3 regions of the Desulfomicrobium baculatum DSM 4028 genome follow, and region 2 is predicted to be linked to each of the others. Evidence: predicted binding sites of a transcription regulator. Region 2 holds the regulator's gene; each other region holds the start of a gene.
The links. The regulator sigma-54, encoded in region 2, starts transcription at its own class of promoters, with help from an activator protein. The targets are predictions, from matches to a motif close to CTGGCACGGNNNNTGCTT.

Region 1 (10,264 bases), 670 kb from region 2:
AAAAAGGGGGCAAGATCCTTTTGAAACGATGCGTTGACCGAAAACATTGCCTGGGATAGCGAAAAAAAGAAAATTAAACGGAAGATGTCCATGGAAGAACTGTTTTTGATCAAATGCATCGACCAGATTCATGATGGTTTGTGTAATGGCCTGGCGCGGTTCTCGGGGGCAAGCCGGGCCGCGTTGATTTACGCCTTGGACAAAGACAGTCCGCTCCGCATTTATGACCCGTGCGATCTTTTGCGCGGGCACGAACCGCGTCTGGAGGAAATCTACCTCAAGCATAAAAAAAAGACGCAAAACCCTCCTGCCGAAGAAGCAAATGGTCCCGGTGAATACGCACATCCCGAACTGGCAGGCATTATCGCCTGCGGTGGTCATTTCCCAAGCATATTCTACCAAACCTGGTTCAGCGAGCACCATGTCGACATGTGCTCGACCGGGCCGACACAGCGCTGGCTGGAATACGCATGCAGACTCCTGTCCCAGGACCTTGGAACAAAAAGTATCACGGACCTGGAGACATCTGGGTATGTGCTGCAGAACTTTGCAACCCATGCCGTGCGCGACCACATTGTCGACATGCGAAACTTGAGCCTGGGTCCGGACACACGGCTGCGCATCTACCCTATACTGGACGCGATTCTCAATATTTCAAAGACCCAGGAAGAAGGCAAATGGGCCTTTGGAGACCTCATTTTCGTGGAGCCGTCACAGGTGCACAGAATCCACTACCTGGCCACTTTCGGGGATTTTGAAAGACCGGCCTTGAAAGATTTCAAGCACACGCGAAAGCTCCTGCAGGCGGTCGAAGGCAACAAACACAAGCTGGTCAGCAATGGGCAAAAGATCATCGGCATCGGCACGGGGAGAATGCCGGACTTTTCTGTGACTGCGGAATTTCGCGGCAATCATGGTTTCATCAGGGTTCAGGACGAAACAATCTGCAGCTTTGCCGACGGCGGATTCCATTCCTCCACCAGGCAAGCCAACCTTGTACAGCTGGAAGAAGTGCTGCTCGAACTCAATCTTGATTCAAGCAAGCTCTACACCATCATGAAGGTCGCCAGCACCCTGGTCCGCAGCGCCCAAGAGCGGAAACACGGCTGCGCTCTGGTGCTCGATTTCGGGAGCCCTCTGGCCAACATCTCGGGACAGCATCTGGAAACGCCGCTGGATCTGAAGCGCCACATGGACCTTGATCTGGCCACGTCGCTGGCGAAAGTGGACGGCGCGCTGCACATCGACATGATGTACCTCAAGCTGCACGCATTCGCCTCCCTGCTCGATGGCCGCGCGGTGGCCGGAGAAAACCGCGCCCGGGGAGCCAGGTACAACTCCGCCCTCAGATTCACGGCCGAGCACGATCAGGTCATCCTTGTCGTGGTCAGCTCGGACCGCCCCATTTCCATCATCCAACACGGCGCCGAGATCAAGGCCAGGTGCGATTGGGAGCCCAAGTACCAATGCCTCTCGGAACCCATGACCCTGGAAGACTGGATTCAGCAACCCAATCATTCGTAACGGTTCAGACGTACAGGCTGCTGATGAGAAGCCTGAGGGTCCGCGCGAGGGATTCGCATTCCGAATCGGGGATCTTTTCTCCGCCTTCTCGGATATGCAGAATATCCATGGCCTTGTCTTTTTGTGTCGCGATCTTGGCAAAGACCAGGTCAACCCCCAGCCGGTAGAGACAAAGCGAAACCGTCGCCAGAAGGCCGGGTACGTCGGGAGCCTGAATGGAAAGCACGGTGTGAAAATCCGAGACGCCGTTGTCCAGCGCTACTCGCACCAGGTCGCGGTCCAGCGCATAAACCTTCTTCAGCCTGGAGGTTATGCGCACAGGAAGCTGATCCAGCTTCGTCTCGTCGGCAAAAAGCTGCGCCAGGCTGGAAGCAAAGGCCTCGACCGTCTGCTCGGCATAAAGCATGTCCAAGGGTTCCGTGACCCAAAACACATCCACGACCGTCTTGTCATCCCAGACGCACAGCTCCGCCCCAAGCACGGACATGCCATGCTTGGCCAAAGCCGAACAGACACGGGCGAAAAGGCCCGGCCTGTCGGTGGAAACCAGCGTCACGCGCAACGATCTCGATTGGGGCCGGTGCTCCCAGGAAAGTCGAAAAGGAGCGGTATCCGGGCATCCTCGGAAGAGGTGCACCTGCTGGATATGATCGATGATGCGTCCCGGCGCGGTTTGCATCAGATACCTGGCCGGCATGACGGCGAGAAATCCCTCGAAGTCCCGGATTGAAAAATGCTGCGGACGGTTGGAGCGCAATGAATCGCGTAGCGTGCTCAATCTGTGCACCAGGGTTTCATCGGACATGATTCCATGTTCAAGGACCTTGCGCGTCTTGAAATAGGTTTCCCGCAGTAAATTCTCGATCCAGGGATTCCAGGCCTTGGGACCGGTGGCCATGGAATCGGCCCAGGTCAGCAGGGTCAATCGGTCTAAGCGGCGCAAAGATCCAAGGGTCTGCGCAAGCTCCATGATGACGGACTCCTCTCCCAGATCGTGACGCGTGGCCGTGTGCACAAGAAGTAGATGATGTTCGACCAAAAAAGCGCATTCATGAACAAAATTGTCGTCATAGCCCAATCGGCCCAGAATCTGGCGCGAGAGCTGCGCGCCCTTGGCCGCATGATCACCGTTACCCTTGCCGATGTCATGCAGCAGCGCGGCCCAGCGCAGACAGGGGTCGCTTGATTGGGGAAAAAGAAAATCACCCAGAAATTCATGGCCCAAATCAAAGGACGCCAGATTCCGCACCGTCTCCACCAGATGCGGTCCGGCAGGCAGTTTGTGATAGGCGTCGAACTGAACCAGATGCTCAATGGCGGCAAACTCGGGCACGAAAAGGTTCAAAAAACCGATTTCAAGCATCTGATCAAGGGCGTGCGCAGCATAAGCACTGCACAAAATCTCTTCGAAACGGGAAACTATCGGCACCTGCCAGTTCGGAGCCATGGATAGCGCGGGAAAGCGATCCTGAATGATACGGCGGGTGTGCCAGCCAATGGGAATTGCAGTTTGCGCGCTATGCCGAAAAAGTTCAATAATGTTGGCAGGATTTGCAACCAGAATGGAAAAGTCGAGGCCCGTCTCGACATTGGACGCTCCAGAGACGCGCGTTCCAGCCAAACCCCGAACCTTGTCCAGACAGAGGCGGCAAAGAAGCTTTATCTCGGCCATGGTCTTATGCAGTTCCGAGAGAAACCTTTCCACCGAGTCTCGGTCATTGGCAGGGCCGAAACCGATGCTTTGCGCTATCTCCGGCTGTAATTCCAGATGCAGGACATCATTCTTGCGCTTGCTGACCCGGTGCAGAGCAACTCGAACAAGAGATAGAAAACCGACGCGTTGCGACAAAGCCTCCCGCTCGGAAGACGAAAGAAAAGGCGAATCGTCTCCTGCGGCGCGACACAGGATCTCCAGCCACTGCGTGGTTTGGTGGTCGCGCTGCCCGCCCCTGCCCTCTTTGAGATTTGGTGACAAAAGATGCGTGGTGTCGCCGAACTGCCTGTGCCGCGATTCATGACGGCCTGCGAGCCAGCCTACAAGCTCGGCGTGCAAAGGGATGACAAGGTTCTGCGTGACGGTACGCTGAAAATCGGAAAACAGATCCGCCGAACCGTAGAGAAGCCGCGCATCAAGAAGCGAACAGAGGACTTCAAAATCGGCCGCTGCCAGGGTGATGGTCTCGCTGACACTTCGGATGCCGTGCCCGACATCAAAACCGCTGTCCCACAATGGAAGGAACAGGGCCTCGGCCAGAAACTGGGGATCGGGCGCGTCCGCTTCAGGCAGACACACCAAGAGATCAATGTCGGAAAATGGAAAAAGCTCGCCGCGCCCATAGCCGCCAAGGGCCAGCACCAGCGTACTCCCGGCGGGAGCAAGACGGCCTTCGCAGGCCTCGCGGACCCAGTCGTCCATGCGTGCGGAAAACCAGGCAGGAGAATGGCCCGGGTCCGCGTCCGAATTGCGGTAAAGATCCCGGGCCAGGCGTAAGGTTTCGATACTCATGGCAAAAAAGGGCAGCCGAGGCTGCCCGATTCTAAAGGGCCGATCCGCCGGACTCGCCGGTGCGGATGCGGATGGCGTTGTCGATGGTGGAAACAAAAATCTTGCCGTCGCCGATCTTGCCGGTCTTGGCGGCCTGTTGGATGACCTCCAGGGTTTGATCAAGCAGGTCGTCATCAATTACAATCTCGATCTTAACCTTGGAAACAAAATCAACCTGATATTCTGCCCCGCGATAGACTTCCTTGTGGCCACGCTGGCGACCAAAACCCCGCACATCAGTGACCGTCATGCCCTGTATGCCCATGCTCGTCAGGGCTTCCTTGATTTCGTCCAGCTTGTAGGGCCGGGTGATGATTTCTACGCGTTTCATGATTCCTCCGGAATGGTTGGCAAATTAAGCCTGGTAAGCGGATTCGCTATGGATAGCCACGTCAAGCCCAGCCTCTTCCTCTTCTTCGGTGACACGAATGGGCACGATGGCATTAACAATCTTGAGCAAAACATAGGTGACCACAAAAGAAAAGGCGCAGGTGGCCACGACGGATACGAACTGGATCCAGAGCTGGCCGGGATTGCCGTGAAAAAGACCGTTGAAACCGGCGGGGTTGATGGCCTGACTGGCAAAAAGACCGGTGGCCAGGGCGCCCCAGATGCCGCCCACGCCGTGAATGCCGACCACATCAAGGCTGTCGTCGTAACCAAAGCGGGCTTTGAGGCTCACGCCGAAATAGCACAGCACTCCGGCGCCAAGGCCAATGATCACGGAAGCCATGATGCCGACAAAACCAGCCGCCGGGGTGATGGCAACAAGACCGGCCACCGCGCCGGAAGCCGCGCCCAGGGTCGTGGGCTTGCCGTGGAACTTCCATTCCGCAAAAACCCAGGCAAGCATGGCCGTTGCGGCCGCGACATGCGTGGTGACAAAGGCGTTGCCTGCCAGCCCGTTCGCGGCCAGTGCGCTGCCGGCGTTGAAACCGAACCAGCCGAACCACAAGAGCGCCGTGCCGATCATGGTCATGGGCAGGTTATGCGGCAAAAAGGAGCGCTTGCCGTAGCCCTTGCGCTTGCCGATGACCAGCGCCGCTGCCAGGGCCGCGCTGGCCGAGCTCATATGTACCACCGCTCCGCCGGCAAAATCCATGGCGCCCATCTGGGCCATCCAGCCTCCGCCCCAGACCCAGTGACACAACGGGGCATAGACGAAAGTGCACCACAGGATGATGAAAATGATAAACGCGGAAAACCGCATGCGCTCGGCAAAGGCGCCGGTGATCAGCGCCGGGGTGATGATGGCGAACATGCACTGAAAGATCATGAAGACCATGTGCGGCAGGTTGGTGGCTATGGACTCGTGCGGCTCCATGCCCACTCCGGCCATGCCGATAAAATCAAAGCCGCCGATGAGCCCGTTCATATCAGTTCCAAACGACAGGGAATATCCCCAGAAAATCCAGACCAGGGTGATGACGCCAAGGGATGCAAAACTTTGCATTATGGTTCCCAGGGCGTTTTTGGAACGGGTCATGCCCGCGTAAAAGAGAGCCAGCCCGGGAGTCATGAACATGACCAGGGCAGCACAAACAATGATAAAAGCGGTATCTGTCGGATTCACAATGCACCTCCATTTTTGTCGGGTATGAGCAAGGACGGTGCCATAAGAAAAAAATCATTTATATCGGAATGTTGAAATAAAGCCCCCGCACAACAGAAATACTGTAAAATACAATTTCGTACAGAACAAACAACAAATTACCTTTTTTTGTAAAAACGAGATTCGAAACATGATGTCCTTTTTGTAGAAATAAACATATTTGTCGCCAAAACGACCAGACATACCCAGGCAAGCTCTGACAAAATTCAAATCACACACCACCTCCTCTGGCGCAAAGAGAGATTCACCCCAAAAAGCGTCGTTTTCGTTAAAATTCAGCCGCCAAAAAAGGAAAACATAAGCACGGCAAGAGCGACGCGCTCGCAGAACATCTTCCAAAATTGAAAAAAACTGCAACAAACCGAAATAATTTTATAAAACTCTAAACCACGCACATCAACGACACAATCAAAGCCTAAGTCGCACGAAAATTACAGGGTTATACATAAATGTTAATTTATGACCAAATTGGACACAAAAAGACAGAGGAAAATTAACAAATAGCGTAGTAAAAAACAGTATCATTCCGTAAATACCTTTAAAAACAAGTTGTTAACAACTTTGGCACTGCCTGTGCTTTGGGTGAGTATCAACACTCACCACCACGGAGGTCATCATGTTCGAAGAGAAAAAACAAACAACCGCCCTGCTCAGACCAAAAGTCTGGGCTCTGACCCTATTGCTCGCAACCCTTACCCCGGCAATGGCCTTTGCCGAAGGCGAAGCGTTGTCCCAGTCCAACGCGAACCTGTTGTGGACGTTGCTGGCCGCAATTCTGGTCATGTTCATGCAGCCCGGTTTCGCTCTGGTCGAAATGGGATTCTCGCGGGCCAAAAACGCCGGCAATATTCTGATGAAAAACCTGATCGACTTCGGTGCAGGGCAACCCGCATTTCTGCTGCTGGGTTTTGGTCTCATGTTCGGCCAGGACATTGGCGGGTTCATCGGCTCGTCCGGGTTCGCATTGGCCGGCGTCGACCCGACCAGCGACGCAGGGCTGTGGACGCTGACCTTCTGGTTCTTCCAGTCCGTTTTCGCGGCCACGGCAGCGACGATCATCTCCGGCGGCATCGCCGAGCGCACAAAATTTTCAGCCTACATCATTGTCAGTATCGTGGTCACGGCCGTCATTTACCCCATCTCCGGCCACTGGGCCTGGGGCTCTCTCTGGGGCGCGGGCGAGTTGGGCAAGGGCTGGCTTGAGAACATGGGCTTCATCGACTTCGCAGGCTCCACCGTGGTCCATTCCGTGGGCGGCTGGATGGCCCTGGCTGGAGCCATGGTCATCGGCCCGCGCATCGGCAAGTACAGCCCCGACGGAAAGGCCAAGGCCATTCCCGGACACAATATCCCCATGGCGGGCCTTGGCGTCTTCATCCTCTGGTTCGGCTGGTTCGGATTCAACCCCGGCAGCACCACCGCCGTCAACGGCAGCATCGGCTACATCGCCGTCAACACCAGCCTGGCCGCCTGCATGGGAGTGCTTGGTGCCATGACCTACGCCTGGATCAAGCACGGCAAGCCGGACACCTCCATGTCCTTGAACGGCGCCCTGGCGGGCCTGGTGGCCATCACCGCCGGCTGTTACGAAGTCTCTCCCATGGGATCCCTGGCCATCGGCTTCCTGGCGGGCATCCTGGTCGTCGTCTCCCTTGAATTCATCGATCAGGTCCTCAAAATCGACGATCCGGTCGGCGCGTCCTCGGTGCACGGCGTCTGCGGCATGTTTGGAACCATCATGGTCGGTTTCTTCGCCGCTCCCGGCTATGGCTCGGCCACCGGCCTCTTCTACGGCGGCGGCACCGAAATCCTGGTCACGCAGATCATCGGAGCGGCGGCGGTCTTCGCATGGGCCTTCGGGGCCGGCCTGGTCCTCTTCTACCTGCTCAAAGTGACCATCGGCGTGCGCGTCACCCAGGAAGAGGAACTCAAAGGCCTCGACATCACCGAACACGGCATGGAATCCTACAACGGCTTCCAGATCTTCACCAACGAATAAGAGGGGAAACGCCATGAAACTCGTAATCGCATATATCCGGCCCGAGTGCCTGAACGCAGTCAAGCAAGAGCTGTACGCCAAGAAAATCTACAACATGTCCGTGACCAACGTGCTCGGCAGCGGACGCCAGAAAGGATTCACGGAAACATACCGCGGCGTGGTCATGGAAGTGAACCTGCTGAAGAAGTTGAGACTGGAGATCGGAGTCAACGACGATTTCGCCGAACAGGCCGTGGAGGCCATCAATGCGGGAGCACGGACAGGCAAGGAAGGCGACGGAGTGATCTTCGTGCTGGAATGCGCCGCCGCCGTGCGCATCCGCACCCAGGAGACCGGGCCTGCGGCAATGGGCTAGCAGGCCGCCCAAAAACGGCAATCTGCTGTGTCAGCGAAAAAAGCCAGACCGCTTATGTATGCGAGAATACACTGCGCGGCCTGGCTTTTTTCGCTTCCTTGCATCTTACAATTTTTGAACGGCCTGCAAATTTCAGGGAGGCGGCGCCTCCCTTTTTTATCGCAGACAGGCAAAGCCCCCGCCGGACCACGGACAGGCTCCGCACGGAACGGCATGCCCATAACAGTCCTTGGCAAAAGGCGCGGGAAAACCCTGTACATGGTCGCACGGGGCCACGCTGCAATCCGCGCAGCGGGCATACTCTTCACGCAACGCCTCTTCACGGAAACGGCAAAAATCCTGCGACTGCCAGACATGGAGCGGATCATCCTCCGGCACCCGGCCAAAGACGCGCTGTTTGACGCGAACCTCGGAGCCGAGCAGCCAAGCCGAATAGCTGTGCCACAGATAATAGCAGGGGGTCAGCGCGCCGTCATAGGCCACGAACAGGCTCGGATTCTGGACAAAGGCGCATTCCCTGGGCTCCCGCGCCGCCGTTTCGGGCAGATCGAGACGAATCCCCCTCCTCTGGGCGACATCCATGGCCCGGGCAAAGGTATCGCGCACGCGCGCCAAGCGGTGGAAATCGATGTTCATGGTATTGGGCAGGCTGAATTGCAGACCACGGCCCTGCGCGTCCTCCTTCATGGCCAGAATAATGTCCACGAGCCGCTGCTGCTCCGGAGTGCGGAAAACCGCGTAAAAAGACGTATACGAATGCGCAACATCCAATCCCTCGGCATCAAAGACCTTTTCCCATTCACGATAAAAATCCAGGCAGCGCTGCGAGACCGGCACGTACAGACTCTGCGGGGCATCGGAAGCGTTGTAGGGCAGGACATGAGAAGCAATGACAAATTCTACGCCACGATCCGCGCACCAGGAGATCATGTCCGGGAGGCTGGCATAATTCTGGGCGCTGATCACGGTTTCAGCGCCCAGGGACAGCGGCCGCGCCCCCGTACGGGCAGCCGCGCCACGCATCAGGTCAAAGGATTGCCCGACCTGGACCAGCTCGGCTCCGGCCCGAAAGCGCTCCAGCTGATCCGCATCCGGGGAGTCCACGGAAAAACAGACCCTGTCCAGCCCCGCGTCCATGAGCTCCCCGGCCATGGCCGGAGTCAGGAGCATGCCGTTGGACTGAAAACCAATGACGCAGTCCTCCGGCACCCGGGCCCTGGCAAAGGCGATGAACGAAGCCAGCGCCGGATGCATCAGGGGTTCGCCGATACCGTTCAGGTTGAGCGTGTCCAGGTGCGGAAAAAGAGGGGCCAGAGCCTCGAAGGTCGCCCTGGACATGAGCGCATCTTCGCAGTCCCAGCCCGTGGAATGCTTGACGCACATGGCACAGCCAAGATTGCACAGGGTGGCCAGCTCCGCATAGAGCTTGCGTGGATGGGGGGATGGGTTCGTCAGCATGGCCGGTTCTTTGAACAGTCCGCAGCCCCCGTCAATACCCCAAAATGACACACGCGCCCGCCCCTCACCGGCCAGCCCCGCCAACCATCTCCGCCACCAGGCTGCCCAGGCGCTCTACTCCGCCTGCCAGTTCCTCGGTCCAGGGATTGCCGGAATTAAGACGCACATGGCCGGAAAAACGATCCTGGGTCGAAAAGATGGTGCCGGGCGCAATGCTGATGCCCGCTTCCCTGGCCCGGTACATGAGTTCCACCGAGTCCACGCCCGACGGCAGCTCCACCCACAGCACCCCGCCGCCTTCAGGCCTGCCGACCCTCGTGCCGTCCGGGAAGGTCCGGCTCACGTGCAGCTGCATGGACTGCGTCTGCTCTTGCAAGGCCCGCCGCAGACCGCGCAGGTGCCGATCATAGCGCCCTTCGCGCAAATAGACGCCCACGGCCTCCTGGGTCAGGGTCGCGGAGCAGACGTTGGTAGTGGCCTTGACCTCGTAGGCTTCGCGGTAGAAGCGGCCCGGCATGATCCAGCCGATGCGGTAGCCCGGACACAGCGTCTTGGAAAAGGACGAACAAAGGATGACCAGCCCTTGGTCGTCGTACATCTTGAAGACCGAAGGGCGGGCCGGGCCGAAATGCAGGTCCCCGGCCACATCGTCCTCGATGAGGGGAATCTCCCGCCTGGCCAGAAGCTCCACGATTTCGCGCTTGGCGCCATCCGAGGTCAGGGACCCGTCGGGGTTGTTGAAGTTCGGCGTGAGGATGCAGGCACTTATGT
Region 2 (10,264 bases):
TGGTGGCGGAATATTTGCGCGGCAAGGTCGCGGCCCTGCGGGCGGACGTGGGCGGCGCGAAAGTGCAGTAGCGGGCGGAGCGGAAGAGGCTGTTGAGGGGCGCGGGGGGCGGGGCGCGGCGGTTGGCCCGGACAGGGACCGCCGAAACTCCTTCGCGGGCCTCGTAGAGTTGAATCATCGCCCCTGTCGGACATGGACCGGCGCTTCAAGCGGCAGGCGATGATTCAACAAACGATGCCAGGCTCAGTCAGACAGTCGACGGCCCCTGTCCGGGCCAACCGCCACATCCCGCAGTGACTTGACCTGTCTTCGCAATAGAGGACACGTTCATTTCCCTAAACGGCTATCTTGATGGATAGCCGTTCATATTTCTCAGGCGGTTGATACCCAATCGACGAATGCCTTACGGCCGCGCTTCCCCGCGCAGCAATGCGGAAGAAACACAAGTTCAAAATGAAAAAGCCCGCCCAGGCAAACCTGGACGGGCTTTTTGTAATTCAAAGAGCCAAGGCTTAGGCGAAAGCCTTTTCGAACTTGGGCACAACGTCCTTTTTGCGGGACATGACCTTGGGCAGCCATGCCTTTCCGTCCACGGGCTTGACGCCGAAGGCCTTCTCGACCACGGCGGCGTCGTCGGAGGCGATCAGGATCTCGGAGCCTTCCTTCATGATGTCGGTCAGCAGCAGGAACACGGAGTGGTTGCCCTTCTCGGCCTTCAGGGCCTTGATGTCGGCAGCCAGGTCGCCCTTGACGGCGTCGAGGATGGACAGGTCGACGACTTCCAGCTGGCCGATGCCGACCTTGGTGCCGTTCATGTTGAAGTCCTTGTAGTCGCGCAGAACCAGCTCGCGGGCCGGGGTGCCTTCAACGGCGGACTTGACCTTGAACATTTCCATGCCCAGGGCGGCCAGGTCGGAGATACCGGCGATCTTGCCCAGTTCGGCAGCGGCTTCCTTGTCGGCCGGGGTGCAGGTCGGGGACTTGAAGATGACGGTGTCGCTCAGGATGGCGCAGAGCATGATGCCGGCGATGTTCTTGGGAACTTCAACGCCGTGGAACTTGTACATGGCGGTCAGAACGGTGGCGGTGCAGCCAACGGGCCAGATCCAGCATTCCAGGGGGCTGGAGGTGGTCAGGTCGCCCAGCTTGTGGTGGTCGACGATGCCGAGCACTTCAGCCTGCTTGATGTCGTCGGGCAGCTGAGCCAGGTCGGAGGTGTCGACCAGGAAAACTTTCTCACCGGCAAATTCGGTCTTCACGGCGGGAGCGGCGACGCCGAACTTCTCGAGGATGAACTTGGTCTCGGGGGCCAGTTCGCCCTGGGCGGTGGGGGTGCAGGCTACGCCGAGCTTGCTCTTCAGGTCGGCCAGCGCGATGGCGCTGCAAACGGTATCGGAATCGGGATTCTTGTGACCAAAAACATAAACGGACATGGTATTCCTCCTACAAGGGTTTATTGGCAAACAAAGACATTGTGCTAAATATCACAATTATTCGCGGCTGCCAAGAGAGAACATTGGAGGTCAGAGACTGGAGAGGACGCCGAGAAGCAGGCTGACCGCGGCCAAAGCGTAGGCCTTGCGTACACGCAGAGCGAGAATGGCCCCGGCGCAGGCTGCGATCCAGAGCATGGTCCACGTCGGCTGCGGACCTCCGGCAACCCAAGGCCGGACGGTTTTCAGGCCGATGAGGAGAGGCAGCAGGCAGAGCCAAAAGAGGGAGAAATTGAGCAGGAAAAATTCTACCAAAGCTTTTGCGGTGAGCCGGTGCGGCGCGAAGATGGCTGTGTTGCCCTGGCGGTTCCAGGTCAAAAGCTGGTTATAGCCGGCGTTTTGCCGTTTGCGGTAGAGTTGTTCGACCCACGCGCCAAGGTAGGCCAGAGGCAGGGTCGCGATGACGACCAGCACGGTGGTGCGCATGTCGGCATCCGGTAGGCAGGCCAGAATGGTCAGCGTGGCGGCCAGGGAAAAGAGCGCCTGGGGCGGGATGTAGGTTCCGGCCGGGAACAGATCAAGCCAGAGCAGTTCGAAGAAAATGCCCGCGCTTAAAGCCGGCTGGAGGTTGAAGGACAGTCCCGCCCAGAGCAGGGCGGCGAAAAGCGGACGATGGATGAAGCCGAGGTCGATGGCGACCCGGGTCAGGGACAGGAGGGCAAAAAAAAACTTCCTCCGGCCAGCAGGATGAGGTCGTGAGTGCTTACCATGCCGATTTGGGTTGAGACGTTTTCATCATAAAGTAATCTTGGCCGTTGCCGACGGCACGCAGCGGAAGTCGATTTCCACACCGTGATCGGCGAAATACTTCAGGCAGGAACGGTCTTCCGCTCCCAGGGCAATGTGTTCGCAAATCTGCTCTTTGCCCGGTCCGTAATGCAGATTGCCGATGTTGACCAGGGAAAAGGACAGCCCGGTCATGTGCGCGGATTTGGCATCGGCGCAGTCGGAAAAAAGAATTAGCACATGATGGTCCGGGTTTTTCGTGCGAATGCTTTTCAACATCGAAGCAGCTTCGGACACCGGACAGCATTGAAAGGAGATGCCGCTCGGAACGGCCAGACTCATGATTTCCTGCCGCAATTCATCGGCGGCGAGGTCGTCGTTGGCCACCAGCAGGGTTTTGGCCCTGATGTGCGGTAGCCAGGCCTCAATGATCTGGCCGTGGACGAGTCGGTTGTCGATACGGAACCAGAGCACTCTTACGCCTCGGTGATTTTGCGGGTCAATACTTCGCCGGCGACAACGATGCCCTGAATGGCCGCGTTTTTGGCGTCCGTGGCCAATTGGGACAGGTCCTGGGTGCGCATTCCCAGAATCCTGAGCAGCATGGGCAGGTTGGCGCCGGTCAGGACGTCGACTTTGCCCGGTTGCAGGAGAGACAGGCTGATATTGGATGGAGTGCCCCCGAACATGTCGGTCAGGATGATCACGCCGTCGCCTGTTTCCATCTGTTTGACGGTTTGCTTGAGATCCGAGAGCAACGCGCTCATTTCCACGGTTCCTTCCACAGCTATATGGGCGCACTGCTCCTGCGGTCCCAAAATTGTCTGGGCCGCTTCAAGCAGATATTTTCCAAACTGGCCATGGGTTACCACGATCACTCCAACCATTACTCCTCCAGATTATCCAAGACTGAAATGCCGATGTTCGACAGATACATTGAAGCCCTGACCGCGCAGATGTGCCAGCACTGCCTCGGTCACGGCCACGGAACGATGTCGGCCACCCGTACAGCCGAAGGCCATGGTCAAACGGTAGCGCCCTTCCGTCGCGTAGAGCGGCAGGGCAAAATCCAGAAATTCAAGAAGTCTGCGCAGATACTCGCGGCCAGGGTTGCTGCCCAGCACGTAGCGGGCGATGGCCTCATCCTTTCCGGACATGGGTCGCAGCGCTTCGTCGAAATAGGGGTTCGGCAGAAAGCGCAGGTCCGTGACGTCGTCCGCCTCGGTCGGGGCGCCGTACTTGAAGCCGAACGAAATCAGGTGCACCCGCATGCCTTGGCTGCGGGAGGAGAGGCTCTCCCATTTGTCCTGAATGACTCGACGCAGATCGTGCACCGAATAATGCGACGTGTCGATGACCAGATCCGCCTGGGTGCGGATGGGCTCGAGTATTTCCCGCTCCCTCTCCAGTGCCCCTTCCAGACCGAGGTTGCCCGAGGTCAGGGGATGCGGGCGGCGGGTGGTAGCGTATCTGCGCAGCAGGATCTGGTTGGAAGAATCCGTGAAGATGACTGTCGGCCGCACGGAAAACTTCTGGATATCAAGCAGCACTTCCTTCCACTGTCCCACGAAATCGGGTTGGCGCAGGTCCATGCCCATGGCCAGCCCTGGGTATTCCTTGGCCGAGGAATTGAAGAACAGCTCGATGAGGGCCGGGGCCATGCGCGCCGGAAGCCCGTCGACACAGAAAAAGCCCATGTCCTCGAAGACCTTGAGCGCCGTGCTTTTGCCTGAACCGGACATGCCGGAGACAATGACCACGTTTTTCTGTTCAGATTCCAGCTGCATGGAGTTCTCCGGACATGTTCGGTCGGCCTAGACGGTCTGCAGCAGTTGCCACAGCCCTTCCTGGCCGGGAGAGTTGGTAAAGGCCTGACGGAACGAGCTGTCTTTTAGCAGGCGGGAGACCGTGGCCAGAAGCTTCAAATGCAGGCCGACCACGCTTGAAGGGGCCAGCACCGTGAAAAAGATGCTGGCCGGTTTGTGGTCCAGACTGGCAAAATCCACTCCTTCGTGGCTGCGGCCGACAATGACCAGAACCTGATCGATACTGTCCAGCTTGCCATGGGGTATGGCGATCCCATCCCCGATGCCCGTGGTTCCGAGCAGTTCCCGATCCATGAGGACCTGGGTCACGCGCTTGGGGTCAAGATCGGGGTATTTGGCCGACAGCCGCGAAACGAGTTCGGCCAGGACCTCGGGTTTGGTCCTGGCCGAGAGGTCGGAGATGATCAAATCCTTGTCCAGGTATTCAGCAAGCTTCATTCCCTATACCCCGGGGTCGATCAAACCGAAATCTCCGGTTTTGCGACGATAGATGACATTGATCCTTTCACTTTCCGCGTTGAGGAAAACAAGGAATTCATTGTCCGTGCTTTCGAGCTGCAGGGCGGCTTCTTCAACGATCATGGGCTTGGGCGAGAAGTCGTCTTCGGTCTTTTGGATAACGGGCTTGCGCTTGGCGTCCGCGTCGTCGTCAAAACCGCCGGCGTCCATGAGAGGGCTGTCGCTGCCGCTTTTGCGACGGCTCTTGTCCTTGTCGCGGGTCTTACGCATCTGGGCTTCAAGCTTGTCCCAGACCATGTCGACGGTGGAGTACATGTCCTCGCTGTCTTCGCGGGCGGAGATATGCACATTCTTGCCCGTCAGCACTATATCGGCAATATGCCGGAATTTCTCCACTTCGAGGTTGACCTGCAGGTCGGCGTCGGGCGTGCCGGACATGTATTTGGCGAGCTTGCCGAAGCGGTCCTTGGCGTATTTGCGCAAATGGTCGGAAGGATCGAAGTTTTTGAAATTGAAGGTAATCCTCATGGAAGCCTCCTCGATTGTTGAGGGTCAGCCCGTGGTCCGTCCAAGAGGAGCGGCCCGAGGGCGGGGTGTCAAAAAACTTGTTTTCGCTTGGATGAAGAATCTATCCCCAGCACCGCGCGATACTTGGCCACGGTGCGCCGGGCGATGTTCACATCCAGTGTTTCCTTCAGCACCGCCGCGATCTTTTCATCGCTGAAGGGGTGCTTGGGGTCCTCCTCGCTGACCATTTTCTTGATGATGGCCTTGACCGACTCGGAGCCGACCTGGGTGCCGTCATCCATTTCCAGCGCGGAGTTGAAGAAAAATTTCAGTTCCATGATGCCATGCGGGGTGGCCACGTACTTGTTCGTGGTGATCCGGCTGACCGTGGATTCGTGCATTTCAATGTCGTCGGCCACATCTTTTAAAATCAGCGGTTTCAGCTTGGTCACCCCGTGCTCGAAAAAGCCCCGCTGGAATCTGACAATGCTTTCAACCACTTTATATAATGTTCTTTGCCTTTGGTGCAAGCTCTTCATGAGCCACATGGCGGATCGCATCTTGTCGTGCAGGTATTCCCGGTCCGGGCCTTTGACCGCAAGGTGCATGTCGTCCATGTAATAGGGGCTCAGCTGCAGCTTGGGTAGGCCGTCGTCGTTCATGACGATGACGAAATCCCCCTCGTATTCGTATACGAAAACATCCGGGCTGACATAGATGGTGCTCTCGCTCCCGTAGCTGGCTCCGGGCATGGGGTCCAGGGACTGAATGATGTCCAGATAGGCTTTCAGGTCTTCCATCTGGATTTTGAACTTGCGCAGGAGCGGTTTGTAGCGGCGCTTTTCGATGTCTTCGAGATGGTCGGCCACCAGGGAAACGAGAATCGGATCGTCCTGGCCGAGCATCTCCAGCTGAATGAGCAGGCATTCCTTGGGCGAGCGCGCGGCCACGCCCACGGGGTCGAAGCGCTGCAGGCGATGCAGCATGGACTCGACCAAGGCCAGGGGAGAGAGCGTTTCGGAGGCGATATCCTCGGCCGAGCTCATCAGATAGCCTTGGGAATCGAGGTTGCCGATGATGGCTTCGCCGATCATCTCCTCTTCTTCGGTGATGTTGGACAGGCAGAGCTGCCACAAGAGATGCCCATCCAGGGATGGCTTGCCCGAGAGCCTGGCCTCGTAGGACATCATCTCTTCCAGGGCTTCGGTCTCCTTGAACTGTACCTGCTTGGCGGTGCTTGAAAAATCGCCGAGGTAGTTTTCCCAGTCCGCGTTGCGCATCAGTTCCGCGTCTTCGTGCGAAACTTCGGGACGTGATTCCATCGGAGCCTGGATATCGTGCTCTTCGGAAATTTCCTTGACCCCTTCTTCAAGCATGGGGTTCTCCAAGAGCTCTTGCTGAACGGCTTCAAGGAGCTCGAATCGGGAGAGCTGGAGCAGCTTGATAGCCTGCTGCAGCTGTGGGGTCATGACCAGCTGCTGCGTCAGCTTGAGGTTTTGTCGGAGTTCAAGGCCCATAATGGATTTAATCTCACCGTGTCAGAGGATTGCAGACAAGAAAACTACCTAGTACCGAATCTGCCATAAAGGTTAGGCCCTGGCAATCCTTGGAAAATCGTGTCCGCTAGAGGCTGAATCCCTCGCCGAGATACACCTTGCGCGCGCCCGGGTCGGCGACGATCTCTTCGGGGCTGCCGTTCAAGATGATCTGACCGTCGTAGACCAGGTACGCCCGGTCGCAGATCTGAAGCGTCTCACGGACATTATGGTCGGAGATAAGCACGCCGATGCCTTTGCCGCGAAGGTCCTGGATGATGGTCTGGATGTCGTCCACGGCCAGGGGGTCGATGCCGGCGAAGGGTTCGTCCAGAAGAATGAATTTGGGATTCTGGATCAGGGCGCGGGCAATTTCCAGCCTGCGGCGTTCTCCACCGGACAGAAAGGCCGCCAGTTGACCCTCGAGTCGGGTGATGCCCAGCTCGTCCAGAAGCCTGTCCGCCGTGCGCTGCTGCTCGTCCTTGGAAAAACCGGAGTATTCCAGGATCAGTTGCAGGTTCTGGCGCACGGTGAGTTTTCGAAAGATCGAGCTCTCCTGCGGCAGATAGCTCATGCCTGCGCGGGCCCTTTTGTGCAAAGGCCAGCGGGTGATGTCCATGCCGTCCAGAAGAACCTGGCCCCGCGTCGGCGGCACGATGCCCGCCAGCATGTAAAAGGTCGTCGTTTTGCCGGCCCCGTTGGGTCCCAGGACGCCAACCACCTCGCCCTGGCGCACATCAAGATCGATGTCGCGTACGACATCCCTGAGCCCGTAGCGCTTGGCCAGCTTCTGGCCGGTCAGCGTGGTCACTGCCCGGCCCCCGGCTTGCTTGCGGGGGTGTTGAAAATGGCTTCGACCCGCCCTTTGCCGCCCAGAACTTCGCTGCGGCTTTCCTTGATGAAGAGCTTTATGACCTCGCCCTGGATCTTGTTGGCGCCTTCCATGAGCATGGGATTGTCTTCCATGGTCAAGAGGTCCTTGTCGGCTTCGTAGGTCGCCTTGCCGCAGGTGCCGGTGCGGCCCTGGTCGGCCTTGATGCGCACGTTGCCCTTGGCGATGATCTTTTTGATGGACCCCTGCTCGTCAGCCACGCTCTGGGTGGCATTGCCGGAGCCTTCCTTTTTTTCCAGGAGCACGGTCAGCGTGTCGGACCACAGCTGGATGTCCTGGCGGATGACGTACACGGAGCCGGTGAAGACCACCTGATCCCCTTTCTGGGTGTAGGTCATGGTGTCGGAAGTGATCTTGACCGGGACGTCTTTGGCTGGGGCGGTTTGTGCGGCCCAGAGTGGAGTCGCGCAGGCAAGGAAGAGAAAAAGTATGAGTGAGCGCATTGGTAACCCGCTTGTCAGTTCATGATAACCTGGACGTTGCCTTGGGCCAGGAAGTCCCCTGTGTCCAGAAAATATGTCAGAGTGTCTGAGCGACCCCGCATGGATTCGCCAGTCAGTTCAACCGTGCCGCCGAGGAGAAGAGTGCTGTTTTGGCCGGTGTAGTCAAGGGTTTCGGAGCGCATCACGTATTGGCCCTGGGTGCCGTGAACCCCGCCCCACATCCTGGCCCGGTCTTCTTTCTGCCAGACCTGGCCCTCGGGAGCCCGGACTTCAATGGGTGCTCCGCCTTCCTCGCCCCAGTATACTATGATCGGGTCGGTGAGTGTCAATTCGTCACCGTTTTCGGCATAGTCGGCGCCCGTGGCGTTCAGGTTCCACAGTTTTTTGCCGTCCTTGCCCTGGCTTAGGTTCACGCCCTTGAGGCTGAGGTCCACGTCCAGATTCTCGATGGAGAGGTTCTCCAGCCGTTCGGGCCAGAGCAGCCGTTTTCCCAGCATGGCGATTCCGGCCAGGACGGCAAGGGCCAAAAGGCCGATCACCACGCGTTTCATTCCCGGACCCAGCCCTGCCACATGTCTTCGAGTTTGCCCTGGGCGCGCAGCACGAAATCGATGGCTTCGCGCACTGCGCCCTGGCCGCCCATGGCCCTGGTGGTCCAGACGGCGAGTTTGAGTATTTCGGGCCGGGCATTGGGCACGGCGATGGGCAGTCCGACCAGGGACATGGGTGCGGCGTCGACCCAGTCGTCCCCGACATAGGCCATGTTCGAGAGGGGGATGCCGGTCTGTTCGGAAATTCCGCGCAGGACCGGGGCCTTGCGGTGATGGCCGGGATGGTAGTGGGTGATGCCAAGCTCCGTTACCCGGCGGCGTACGGCCGGAGAGTCCAGGCCGGTGATGACCGCGAATTCCAGCCCCGCCTGGGGGGCCATCTTGATGGCCAGTCCGTCCTGGACGTTGAAGCGCTTCAGCACGCAGCCCGATTCGTCATAATAGAGGCCGCCGTCGGTCAGCACCCCGTCCACGTCCAGAACCATGAGACGCACGTCCCGGGCGAGGCGCTCAGCATTCATTGGGGATGCTCCAGATGGCAGCCAGTTCGGAGAGCAGCGTGCGGGCCTTGGCCAGAGGCCAGGAATTGGGACCGTCGCACAGGGCCTTGTCCGGGTCCGGGTGGATCTCCATGAACAGACCCTGGCAGCCGCAGGCCACGGCGGCCCGGGCCAGGGGCGGCACGAATTCGCGCTGGCCGCCGGAGGACATGCCCCGCCCGCCGGGCAGCTGCACCGAATGGGTGGCGTCGAAGACCACGGGGCAGCCGAACTGCTTCATGATGATCAGGGAACGGAAATCCACGACCAGATTGTTGTAGCCGAACATGGAGCCGCGCTCGGTCAGCCAGATGCGGTCGAAGCCTTCGGAGCGGATCTTTTCCACCGGCCCCTGCATGTCCCAGGGCGCCATGAACTGGCCTTTCTTGATGTTCACGATGCGCTCGGTGCGGGCGGCGGCCAGCAAGAGGTCGGTCTGGCGGCAGAGGAAGGCCGGGATCTGCAGCACGTCGGCCACTTCGGCCACCAGGGAGGCCTGGCGCGGCTCATGGATGTCCGTGATCACGGGCAGCCCGGTGCGGCTCTTGATCTGGGCCAGCCAATCAAGGCCCATGTCCAGCCCTGGGCCTCGAAAGCTCGCTCCGGCCGTGCGGTTGGCCTTGTCGTAGGAACTCTTGAAGATGAGCGGCAGGTTCAGGTCGCGGGCGATGGCCTGCAGCTCCACGGCCACGGTCATGGCCAGGTCCAGGCTTTCGAGTACGCAGGGACCGGCGATGAGGAACGGGCGTCCGGCGACCAGGGTGGAACAATCAATCATGGTATTCTACTCGGGTTTCTTGTTGGCCACGGCCGCGCGAATGAATTCACGGAACAGCGGATGCGGCTGCATGGGGGTGGAGGTGAACTCCGGATGGAACTGGCAGCCCAGGAACCACGGATGATCCTTGATCTCCACGATCTCGACCAGGCTCTTGTCCGGGGACAGGCCGCTGATGGTCAGGCCGGCATCCTCGAAGCGGCTTTGGTAGGAGCTGTTGAATTCGTAGCGGTGGCGGTGGCGCTCGGAGACCTCGACGGCATTGTAGGCTTCGAAGGCGCGGGTGTCTTTTTCGATCACGCAGGGGTAGGCGCCAAGACGCATGGTCCCGCCCTTCTCACTGGTCATGTCGCGGCGCTGCACGCATTTCTTGCGGAAATCGAACCATTCCTTCATCAGATAGATGACCGGGTCCGGCGTGGTCAGGTCGAATTCCTCGGAGTTGGCCTTGGTCAGGCCCATGACGTTTCTGGCGTATTCGATGACCGCGCACTGCATGCCGAGGCAGATGCCGA
Region 3 (10,264 bases), 1.2 Mb from region 2:
TACCCCAAGAGCGATTGAGAGCATCCAAAGTACTATATGACTCTTGAAGAAAAACTTGGTATGTATTAGTGCAAAATTTAGATATACAAGATCCTTTTGTCTTGTTCTCATCTCCTATAGAATACACAAAGACGCCATGTTCTCGTGATCTTCTGTGTATAGAAGCGAGCATTGCGGTTTGTTTCCAGACCGCCAAGCCATCATTCCAGCAGAATGGTTTCATGACGCCATTCGATTTTTTCTCTGCCGGAATATGAGTGGTGAAGGGGATCCAAGAAATGTCATTGGCCGCAACGTGGAGTGGTGGGTTCTCCCAGTCAAGTTGAAGTGTAACCCCCTGCCGTGCGAGACTCTCTTCTGCATAGGGAGCCAGAGTGCCTTTTGGTACTCCCCATATGAGAAAATTAAAGCGGTCCCGCTGACGCTTGGCAACTCGAACATACCTGTGTGTTCGAGAAATCTCCACATTATTGGATAGCAGACGTGCCTCAACGGTAACGAGCATAGGCATCCACTTTGCTATATCAAATACAAATTCTACTTCATTACCATTTGCAGGAATGTCTTGGCGAACCAGTTCACGCCGACGACTGTCTAGAAGTTGTATCCGAACAATTTCATTTATTAACGGGACTCCGGAAACGAAAACTTTCCCAGAAATTGATTCTCCTGGCTCAGCCCAATATTTACTTACACTCAAGCCTGTAACGGTTCTTTCAGACGATACTACGAACGGTTGACTGGCCCAAGTTTCAACACCTAAGCTTCCCACCACAACCGCATCTGCACGCCAAATGCCTTCAGGAAGACTTGGTAATTTAAATACGGCGGTCGCTCCAAATGTGATGCTTTGTTCCGGCAAAACACGAGCAGCATGACCCGGTTTCCGCACTGAAATCCGTATACGATGATCAGTCCCAAATGGTTTTCCAGAAAAATCAGCATTCAAAGTGGCAGGCCTTCCAACCTGTATCTCCCGGCTTTGACCTGAATAGGCTTCACCCGCAGTGACATCCAGCCTGAGACGAGTCATAGGCTCTTGTTGGGCTGCCCACAGAACTGCTCGACCAAGACTTTCCTGCCAGTAGTCGTAGGTAATCTCCCACCCCTCAGTAAAATTAAGTTGAGGGCATGCAGAGACAACTATTTCTCTACCTTTACCCAACAAAGTAGCTTTTCTTGTATTTTCATCAACTATAAAATCAGATATCGGCAATTCACCGTTTTTTTTGAGACGCAATTTCTGGTTATCAGCTTCAACAGACACCAATCCAGCACCGCGAGTAACAGCATTCATGACCATTTCTTTTTGTATCGCCGGAAGATCACTTACACTAACCCCGAAAAAAACGAAACAATCCCATTTATTTTTCAGCAAATTAGTCATTCTCTGTCTACCTAGATTACCTCCATGCCAATTAATTTCTCTTTTCTTATCACCACTTATTTTTGTCCAAAAAATTGCCTTACATTCGATATCAAAACGTTGAATAAGCTCAACACATTCACGAACAGTATTATTTTCAGTACTTGAAAAAAATAGAACTTTAATTCTTCCACCAGCATAAGGCTTTGCCCATTTAGTATGAGGTGTTTCAAAAGATAATGTTAAATCATGATCAATCTCAAGGTCTTTTAAATTTTGACCTGAAGCACTAGCATGCGATGAATAAAAAGAAACAATGATTGACACCAATAAAAGCATCAGTGATTCTTTTGTGAATTTCATTTTATATTTTTTGCTTTCGTTCAAAATTAATATCTCAATATATTTTACACAAATAGCCTGCATGAGCGATTTTAAACTTCACTTTCACCCGCATTCTACATGAGTGCCTAAGCCAAAAATATCAACTAAAATTCACTTTCAAAGCCTTCAGCTAAAACAAGCGACGTTCCAAGCTTGTCTTTCTTTGAAAGGAAGGGTGCTTCCGAATATGGCCAATCAATGCCAATATCCAAATCGTTCCATCTAATGCAACGTTCCGCTACAGGTGCATAGTAGGCTGTTGTTTTGTAAAGAAACTCAGCGCGATCACTCAACGTGATGAATCCGTGGGCGAATCCTGGCGGGATCCATAATTGACGCTTGTTCTCAGCCGACAGCAACGTCCCTACCCACTTCCCGAAAGTCGATGAATATCTCCTGATGTCTACGGCAACATCAAAGACCTCACCATGCACGACACGGACGAGTTTGCCCTGCGCATACGGAGGAAGTTGGTAATGAAGGCCCCTCAACACACCCCGCTGAGAACACGAATGATTGTCCTGCACAAAAACTGTGGCAACGCCAGTTGCCTTTGTGAAAGCTTGAGCATTGAAGCTTTCGTAAAAAAAGCCCCGGTCATCACCGAAGACACGGGGGGTCAACAAGATGACCTCAGGGATCGAAAGCGGCTTGGCGTTCATTTGCACCCCTGACTCTTCACGAGGTTCATCAGATAGCGGCCGTACCCGTTTTTGAGCAGGGGTTCGGCCAAACGCATAACTTGAGCCTCATCAATCCAGCCCTGACGGAAACAGACCTCCTCTGGACAGGCAACCTTGAGCCCTTGCCGTTTCTCCAAGGTAGCGATGTACATACTTGCTTCGAGCAGACTATCGTGAGTGCCCGTATCCAGCCAAGCGTATCCGCGTCCCATCATCTCTACACGGAGACGGCCTTGCTCCAAATAAAGACGGTTCAAGTCCGTAATCTCTAATTCGCCACGCACTGAGGGCTTGAGTGATCGTGCGTACTCGGTCACATTGCCGTCATAGAAATACAAACCCGTAACGGCATAGTTGGATTTGGGGCAGGAGGGCTTCTCCTCAAGAGAGAGGACCCTTCCCGAATTGTCGAATTCCGCCACTCCGTAGCGTTCTGGGTCCTGAACATGGTAGGCGAACACTGTGGCTTGGTCAGTCCTGGCTACGGCGCTGGCCAGCAATTTATGAAGATCATGCCCATAGAAGATGTTGTCGCCCAGTACTAGTGCGCACGGACTTCCATCAATGAACTCCTCGCCAATCAAAAAGGCCTGTGCCAATCCGTCCGGATGAGGTTGCACCGAATAGCTCAAATGGATGCCCCACTGACTGCCATCCCCAAGCAGGCTTTCGAACCGTGGCGTATCTTGGGGTGTGGAGATAACCAAAATGTCCCTGATTCCCGCCAAGAGCAGCGTGCTCAGGGGGTAATAAATCATGGGTTTGTCGTAGACAGGAATTAGCTGCTTGGAGATAGAGAGTGTTGCAGGATGCAGGCGGGTCCCTGTACCACCAGCGAGGATTATGCCTTTGCGTGTCGTCATGAAAGTGATCTTTTAATCGCCTTGGTCAGCTTCGGCCATGATGCCATTAACTGCCTAATCTTGATATTTTTCTCTCAATAAATGGCCTCTTTTGGGCCTCAGGTTTGCATTTGCCACGGAAATTTAGCTTTTTAATTCAATAGACCACTATCATTGATAAAAATTTGAGATACAGAAGGCAAATTTCATCCCAACGTGAAAACTCCAATCAATTCCCCCGCCCATAAACATCCTCAACTCTAACAATATCATCCTCCCCCAAATAACTCCCCGTCTGCACCTCAACCAACTCCAGATCAATCTTTCCCGGATTTTCCAATCGATGCATAAAACCAAGCGGTATATAAGTGGACTCATCTTCTTTTAGTAGTAAACTTTCTTCTCCCCGCGTCACCAACGCGGTTCCCCTCACAACAACCCAATGTTCCGCCCGGTGGTGATGTTTCTGCAATGACAGTACAGCACCCGGTTTGACCGTGATTCTCTTCACCTGAAAGCGATCTTCAAGATTGATGGTTTCATAAGTGCCCCAAGGCCTGTAAACCTTCTTGTGCAGCGAGACCTCCGGACGCTTTTTTGATTTCAGCTTGTCCACGAGTTTCTTTACATCCTGCACTCGATCCTTTGGCGAAACCATCACGGCATCAGCCGTTTCCACAATGACATGGTCCCTGACCCCGACAACCGCCAACAGCCTTCCAGTCGAATGCATGTATGATCCATGCGAGTCCTCGGAAACCACATCTCCGATGGCTACGTTTTGATTCTCGTCCTTGTCCTTGACGTCCCAAAGGGCGCTCCAAGACCCGATATCGTTCCACCCGGCATAAAGCGGTATCACCGCGCCGTGGGCAGTATGCTCCATAACTGCGTAATCTATCGAATCACTCGGACACGATTCAAAATTTGCGGCATCCAGGCGGAAAAAATCCAGATCGCTTTTCCCTTCGGCAATGGCTTTTTGGCAGGCATCCGCCATTTCTGGACGGAATCGCTCAAGCTCCTGCATGAACTGCTTTGCTGAAAACATGAACATACCGCTGTTCCAATAGAATTTGCCTGAATCAAGATACGACTGTGCGGTCTGGGTATCCGGCTTTTCGACAAAGCGTTTGATGTGAAAGGCATCGCTATCGACACCAAGCTGTTCACCACGCTCGATGTATCCGTATCCGGTTTCGGCATACTGGGGCACGATTCCGAACGTGACGAGGGAGCCGGCGCTGGCTACGCTCGCGCCGATCTCGATGGTTGAAAGCAGCATGGACAGATCACGGATATGGTGATCCGCCGGCAAGACCAGAAGGATCGGATCGTCGTGCAATTCACTGGCAAGCCGGGCGGCGACGTATGCTGCGGGAGCGGTGTTTTTCCCTGCGGGCTCAAGGACAATCTTCGAAAGCTGCACATCCTGTTGCCGGGCCTGCTCCGCGACCATGAAGCGATGCTCTTCGTTGCACACGACGATGGGAGGCGCGATTTCCGGGTTCTGTCCAAGCCTGAGCGCTGTCTCCTGGAAAAGAGTCTTGCCATTGACCAGAGGAAGAAACTGCTTCGGATACAATTGTCTGGATAAAGGCCACAACCGTGTTCCGGAACCACCGGCCAGAATGACAGGAATGATCATCACTTCTCCCGTTGCATGATGTCTGAAATAATTGGACGCTACTGCCGCGTCCCCTCATTCTCCAAAAACCACCGATAAGCGCCCCCCACTCCCTCTTCCAACCCAATCTCAGCCTTCCAGCCAAGTCCGGTCAGCCTTGAAGCATCAAGAAGTTTCTTTGGCGTCCCTTCGGGCTTCTCGGCATCAAAAAACAGCTTTCCGTCATAGCCCACAATCCGGGCCACGGTCTCGGCCAACTCCAGAATACTCACATCTACCCCACACCCCACATTCACAAAACAAGGATTAGGGTAGCTCAAAAGCTCCCGTTCAAATACCGCGTCTTCTAGATTCAAGACAAAAAGGCATGCCTGCGCCATGTCATCCACATGCAAAAACTCCCGCCTGGCATTCCCCGTCCCCCACACAACCACCTCTTCAACCCCGCTCTCCTTGGCCTCATGAAACCGCCGTATAAGCGCAGGCAACACATGGGAATTCACCGGATGAAAATTGTCCCCCGGCCCATAGAGATTGGTCGGCATCACGGCCACGAACTTGGTGCCATACTGCCGATTGTAGGACTCGCACATCTTGATCCCGGCGATCTTGGCCAGGGCATACGGCTCGTTGGTCGGCTCCAGCGGTCCGGTCAGCAGATGCTCTTCGCGCATGGGCTGCGGGGCAAGCTTGGGATAGATGCAGGACGATCCCAGAAAAAGCAGACGATCAACGCCTGACTCATAGGCCGAATGGATGACATTGGACTGGATGACCAGATTGTCGTGGATGAAGGATGCCGGATAGGTATTGTTGGCATGTATCCCGCCGACTTTTGCAGCTGCAAGAAAGACATGATCCGGACGCTCCACTTTAAAAAAATCACGGACTGCAGCCTGATCCAGTAAATCAAGCATTTCCAGCCTTACTCGCCCCCCAAAATCCGGAGCAGCATTATGAATGGTCCCGACGATATTCTGAAAGCCTTGCGCCAAAAGAGCGCGAATGATCGCACTACCGACCATCCCGGCGGCACCGGCTATTAGAATCTTGTCTGTTATTTTCATTCTTTTTGCTTTCCTGGAAATCCAACCTGAAGGCTGTTCAAAAAGGTTCGAGTGCAAGGCGCAAGGTGAAAAGGGAAGCCGATGTGTGGCCGTCTACATGAGGCTTCCATTTTCACCGCAGCAACGCAGCAATCGGGCCTTTTTCAACAGCCGCTACTCGCACGGAGAGCTAACAGTAAAACCAGCACGCACACACAACTCTTCCTTTTTCGCGTCTTCCAGATCAAACCGCACCATCTCGGCTACCAGTTCCTCAAAGCGGACCTTGGGGGTCCAGCCGAGTTGCTTTTTACCTTTGGCCGGATCGCCCAGCAGCGTCTCCACTTCCGTAGGCCTAAAATAGCGAGGGTCCACGGCCACGACCGTTTTGCCATTGGCCGGATTGACGCCTTTCTCGTCCAGGCCTTCGCCTGAGAATTGAATGGTCATGCCCAGCTCCTTGGCAGCAGCCTGCACGAAATCCCGCACGGAATGCTGTTCACCAGTGGCGATGACATAGTCGTCCGGCGAATCCTGCTGTAGCATGAGCCACTGCATCTCCACGTAATCCTTGGCGTGCCCCCAGTCGCGCAAGGCGTTCAGGTTGCCTAGGTGCAGGCAGTCCTGAAGGCCAAGATGGATACGGGCCAAGGCGCGGGTGATCTTGCGGGTAACGAAGGTCTCACCGCGAAGGGGTGATTCATGGTTGAAGAGGATGCCGTTGCACGCATACATGCCGTATGCCTCGCGATAATTGACCGCGATCCAGTAGGCGAAAAGCTTGGCGCAGGCATAGGGAGAGCGCGGATAAAAGGGCGTCTTCTCAGTCTGGGGGACTTCCTGCACCAGGCCAAACAGCTCGGAGGTGGAAGCCTGATAAAAACGCGTCTTCTTCTCCAGGCCCAGGATGCGGATAGCTTCAAGAATACGCAGCGTACCCAGACCATCCACGTTGGCCGTGTATTCTGGCGTATCAAAAGACACCTGCACGTGAGACTGTGCAGCGAGGTTGTAAATCTCGTCAGGCTGGACCTGCTGGATGATGCGGATCAGGTTGGTGGCATCGGACAGATCGCCGTAATGCAGAACAAAACGCCGTCCGGTCTCATGCGGATCCTGATAGAGATGATCGATGCGATCAGTGTTGAACAGCGATGCGCGGCGCTTGATGCCATGCACCTCATAGCCTTTCTCAAGAAGAAATTCCGCCAGATATGCGCCATCCTGACCTGTGATGCCTGTGATGAGAGCTACTTTATTCAATGGATAATCCTTGCGAACAGTGAATGGAGAGCGGCGACCGGAAATAAACAACGGGATCAGGAGCCGACCCTTGTCAGCTGCCTGCCCTGAAGTCAGACACGTATCTTTCCGGATTTTCACCTAAAAACCGAAAAGAGTTTACAAGTCCCGTGCCATGAAGCCTTTTTACTCCACACGCCGAAAAGCGCCGCCAGCCGTAGCTTTTCTTGTTTTACGCAGTAGCGATGACGAGGACGAGGTGTCTGATTTAGCTGGACTGGATTGGGGGAGGCAGCGGCAAAGGTAGCGATGGAAGATTCAGAGATCTTGAGAACAAAAAATCCCGGCATGAAAGAGAGGCAATCTCTCCCTCATGCCGGGATAAAGTCAGATAGAATGCAGCCTAGACGATCTGACGGCGACGCAGGCCGACAAGACCAAGCAGGCCCGAGCCGAGAAGGATTGCGGCACCGGGAACTGGGACGGAACTCGTGGCGGAAACAAAGCCAGTATACGCTCCTCCTGCGAAGGGAGCTTGACCGGACCCAAAACCAGTCAAAGCTAGAAAATAGTCACCTGCAAGCAAATTAAACTGAGTTTTAATCAATGCGTCACCTGCAACCTCAAATATTTGAGTAAAACTATTTGATCCATTATCTTTAAATAAGTATCCTTCAAAATTATCTATGTCAGTATAAGGAGCAAAATTAAATGAAACAATTGCTGCTGCAAAATCTGATGCTGGCAAAGTCATTGTATATTTATGATAAAATTCACCAATGATACCAGTCTGATAAATAGGGATTTCTGTTCCAAGTGTAATCGGGTTTAAATCAATAGGAGCTATTGTTGGCGCAGATGATGGATCAAAAGAAGCAAACGCACTTGAATAAGCCAAAATCAAACTCAACGTCAGAAACAAAATCTTTTTCATTCTCAACCTCGTACTATTAAGGGTTGCAATTTTATTGTTCAGCGCTTCAGTCACTGCCCATATGAAAATACCGTGCCAAAAATGAAAAATGTTTTATTTCGGATAGATACTAAAATTCGGTCCACCCTGACCAACTCCTAGCCTGGCCCAGTCCGATTCCCTCAGATACGCCTTGCCTGCCATGGCCGTGTAACCCCAAGCAATATAAAGAGACCTGCACTTAGCTGTTGCAAAATCCAATGTCTGATTCTTTCGGATGGAAATTTTGCATTTCGGACCGTTCCATTTTCACAGATCGCGCCGACCTGGGTCTCTGAGACCAAGAAGTGCCTTATTTTCTTATCTTTTTCTTCAAAAAAGGCCCTTTTTTCGACCTTAGAATGAGGTCATCAACTCAAAATCAGCCTATTTTTATAGCTAACACACAAATATCATTAATAAAAACTCGCGTTGCGGACTTTCAAAATCCCCACTCCAGCATGTTTCCGCAATCCTGTTTTATCGCCTGGGTCTCTATCGCCTGGGTCTCTGAGACCAAGAAACCACCAATTTCATTCACTTTTTTCTCGAAAAAGGCCCTTTTTTCGACCTTAGAATGAGGTCATCAACTCAAAATCAGCCTATTTTTATAGCTAACACACAAATATCATTAATAAAAACTCGCGTTGCGGACTTTCAAAATCCCCACTCCAGCATGTTTCCGCAATCCTGCGCTCCGTACGGGGCCGGTTGTTCGCCGAGCATGTTGCTTTCGTCCTTCAGAATGGGCGCATATCCGCTCTGCCTGCGCACATGATCAACAAACTTCACGCTCCCCACGGCCAGCTCCGCCGTCCACACATCGTCTCGGCACAGATGCCCGCGCTTGACCACGTTATCCACCCAGCCCGCATAATGCTCTGGAAATGTCGGATCATCCGGCAAGCCTGCCAGCCTGGACAGCTCGGACAGGTTCACTGTCTTGTAACGCTGCTTGGGCTTCACGATCTCGTGGTAGCCGCCGTGCTTCCACTCCGAAGGATGCCTGACCACTCCGGCCCGAACCATGTTTGTGTCGATGTACAGCGAGCACCGAACCAGATGCTCTCCGCTCTCCACCGCCGTGGCATGGTAGCGCCGCTCCCAGAAGCTTCCCTTGCGGTCGCTCTTCTTGTTGTACGTTGCGGCCACCTTGGAACCCAGATCGCGCATCATCTCCGGTATCGCTTCCCTGTCTGTCGGGCTGACCACGAGCAGATGAACGTGGTTGGAAGTCACCGTGAAGTTCAGCACCGGCACCCGGTAACGGCCCTGATTTTCAAAGAGCGTGTCTGTCAGCAGCTTGCGGTACAATACCTGATTCAAGAGAAAGTCCCGATTGTGACAACGGGCAGTCAGATGCCAGACATAACCAGGCTCGAAAAATCGTTGCGGGTAACCCATAAAGACCAGACCTGCGTTGATAGGCACTCCCATCGGCCCAACCGATAACCCATCGATCTAAGCCGCGCCTCGTCCAAGGCTTGCACGCTCATACTCCCCGTCATCGCTTGTGGAGAAACAAACTCTATGTGCACCGCCTGGATGAACTGCTACCAGCGCAAAAATCTTATTCCAATTGGACCTGCTACCCATTCTGTCTGAAAATCGCTGGCCTTCAAAAAAAAGTTAGGCCCCGCCCGGGTCTCTGAGACCTAGAACAATCCTTGCGAACAGTGAGCGGTGATCGGAAAAAGGCAACGGGATCAGGAGCTGGCCCCTGCCAGCACCCTGCCCTGAAGTCGGACACGTATCTTTCCGGATTTTCACCTAAAAACGCAAAAGAGTTTACAAGACCCGTGCCATGAAGCCTTTTTACTCCATACGCCGAAAAGCCCCGCCAGACGTGGCTTTTCTTGTTTTACCCGGTAGCGATGACGAGAATGGGATGTCTGATTTTGCTGGACAGTCTTGGTTGGTGAATGGTGATTGGTGCCTATGCCTGGGTCTCTGAGACCAAGAACTTACCAATTTCATTCACTTTTTTCTCTAAAAAGGCCCTTTTTTCGACCTTAGAATGAGGTCATCAACCCAAAACCAGCCTATTTTTATAGCTAACACACAAATATCATTAATAAAAACTCGCGTTGCGGACTTTCAAAATCCCCACTCCAGCATGTTT

Region 1: the regulator sigma-54 is predicted to act here: its motif matches at 6,243-6,260, upstream of DBAC_RS15260 (ammonium transporter).
Region 3: the regulator sigma-54 is predicted to act here: its motif matches at 8,186-8,203, upstream of DBAC_RS19130 (PEP-CTERM sorting domain-containing protein).

The regions. Positions count from the first base shown of each region.
Region 1 covers NC_013173.1:3,441,614-3,451,877, forward strand. Annotated here, with positions in the region: gene DBAC_RS15240 (DNA integrity scanning protein DisA nucleotide-binding domain protein) at 91-1,524, shown strand; gene DBAC_RS15245 ([protein-PII] uridylyltransferase family protein) at 1,529-4,030, opposite strand; gene DBAC_RS15250 (P-II family nitrogen regulator) at 4,062-4,400, opposite strand; gene DBAC_RS15255 (ammonium transporter) at 4,425-5,642, opposite strand; gene DBAC_RS15260 (ammonium transporter) at 6,298-7,680, shown strand; gene DBAC_RS15265 (P-II family nitrogen regulator) at 7,694-8,035, shown strand; gene DBAC_RS15270 (radical SAM/SPASM family putative metalloenzyme maturase) at 8,192-9,493, opposite strand; gene DBAC_RS15275 (aminotransferase-like domain-containing protein) at 9,558-10,264, opposite strand, start outside.
Region 2 covers NC_013173.1:172,195-182,458, forward strand. Annotated here, with positions in the region: gene DBAC_RS00710 (hypothetical protein) at 1-71, shown strand, start outside; gene DBAC_RS00715 (manganese-dependent inorganic pyrophosphatase) at 513-1,433, opposite strand; gene DBAC_RS00720 (hypothetical protein) at 1,524-1,919, opposite strand; gene DBAC_RS00725 (PTS sugar transporter subunit IIB) at 2,229-2,693, opposite strand; gene DBAC_RS00730 (PTS sugar transporter subunit IIA) at 2,696-3,106, opposite strand; gene rapZ (RNase adapter RapZ) at 3,119-4,006, opposite strand; gene DBAC_RS00740 (PTS sugar transporter subunit IIA) at 4,034-4,483, opposite strand; gene hpf (ribosome hibernation-promoting factor, HPF/YfiA family) at 4,487-5,032, opposite strand; gene rpoN (RNA polymerase factor sigma-54) at 5,101-6,528, opposite strand; gene lptB (LPS export ABC transporter ATP-binding protein) at 6,635-7,357, opposite strand; gene DBAC_RS00760 (LptA/OstA family protein) at 7,354-7,881, opposite strand; gene lptC (LPS export ABC transporter periplasmic protein LptC) at 7,896-8,432, opposite strand; gene DBAC_RS00770 (KdsC family phosphatase) at 8,429-8,953, opposite strand; gene kdsA (3-deoxy-8-phosphooctulonate synthase) at 8,943-9,749, opposite strand; gene pyrG (CTP synthase) at 9,756-10,264, opposite strand, start outside.
Region 3 covers NC_013173.1:2,914,972-2,925,235, forward strand. Annotated here, with positions in the region: gene DBAC_RS19125 (beta-galactosidase) at 1-1,753, opposite strand, end outside; gene rfbC (dTDP-4-dehydrorhamnose 3,5-epimerase) at 1,855-2,412, opposite strand; gene rfbA (glucose-1-phosphate thymidylyltransferase RfbA) at 2,409-3,296, opposite strand; gene DBAC_RS12800 (mannose-1-phosphate guanylyltransferase/mannose-6-phosphate isomerase) at 3,505-4,923, opposite strand; gene DBAC_RS12805 (GDP-L-fucose synthase family protein) at 4,962-5,969, opposite strand; gene gmd (GDP-mannose 4,6-dehydratase) at 6,123-7,211, opposite strand; gene DBAC_RS19130 (PEP-CTERM sorting domain-containing protein) at 7,594-8,124, opposite strand; gene DBAC_RS12815 (transposase) at 8,800-9,579, opposite strand.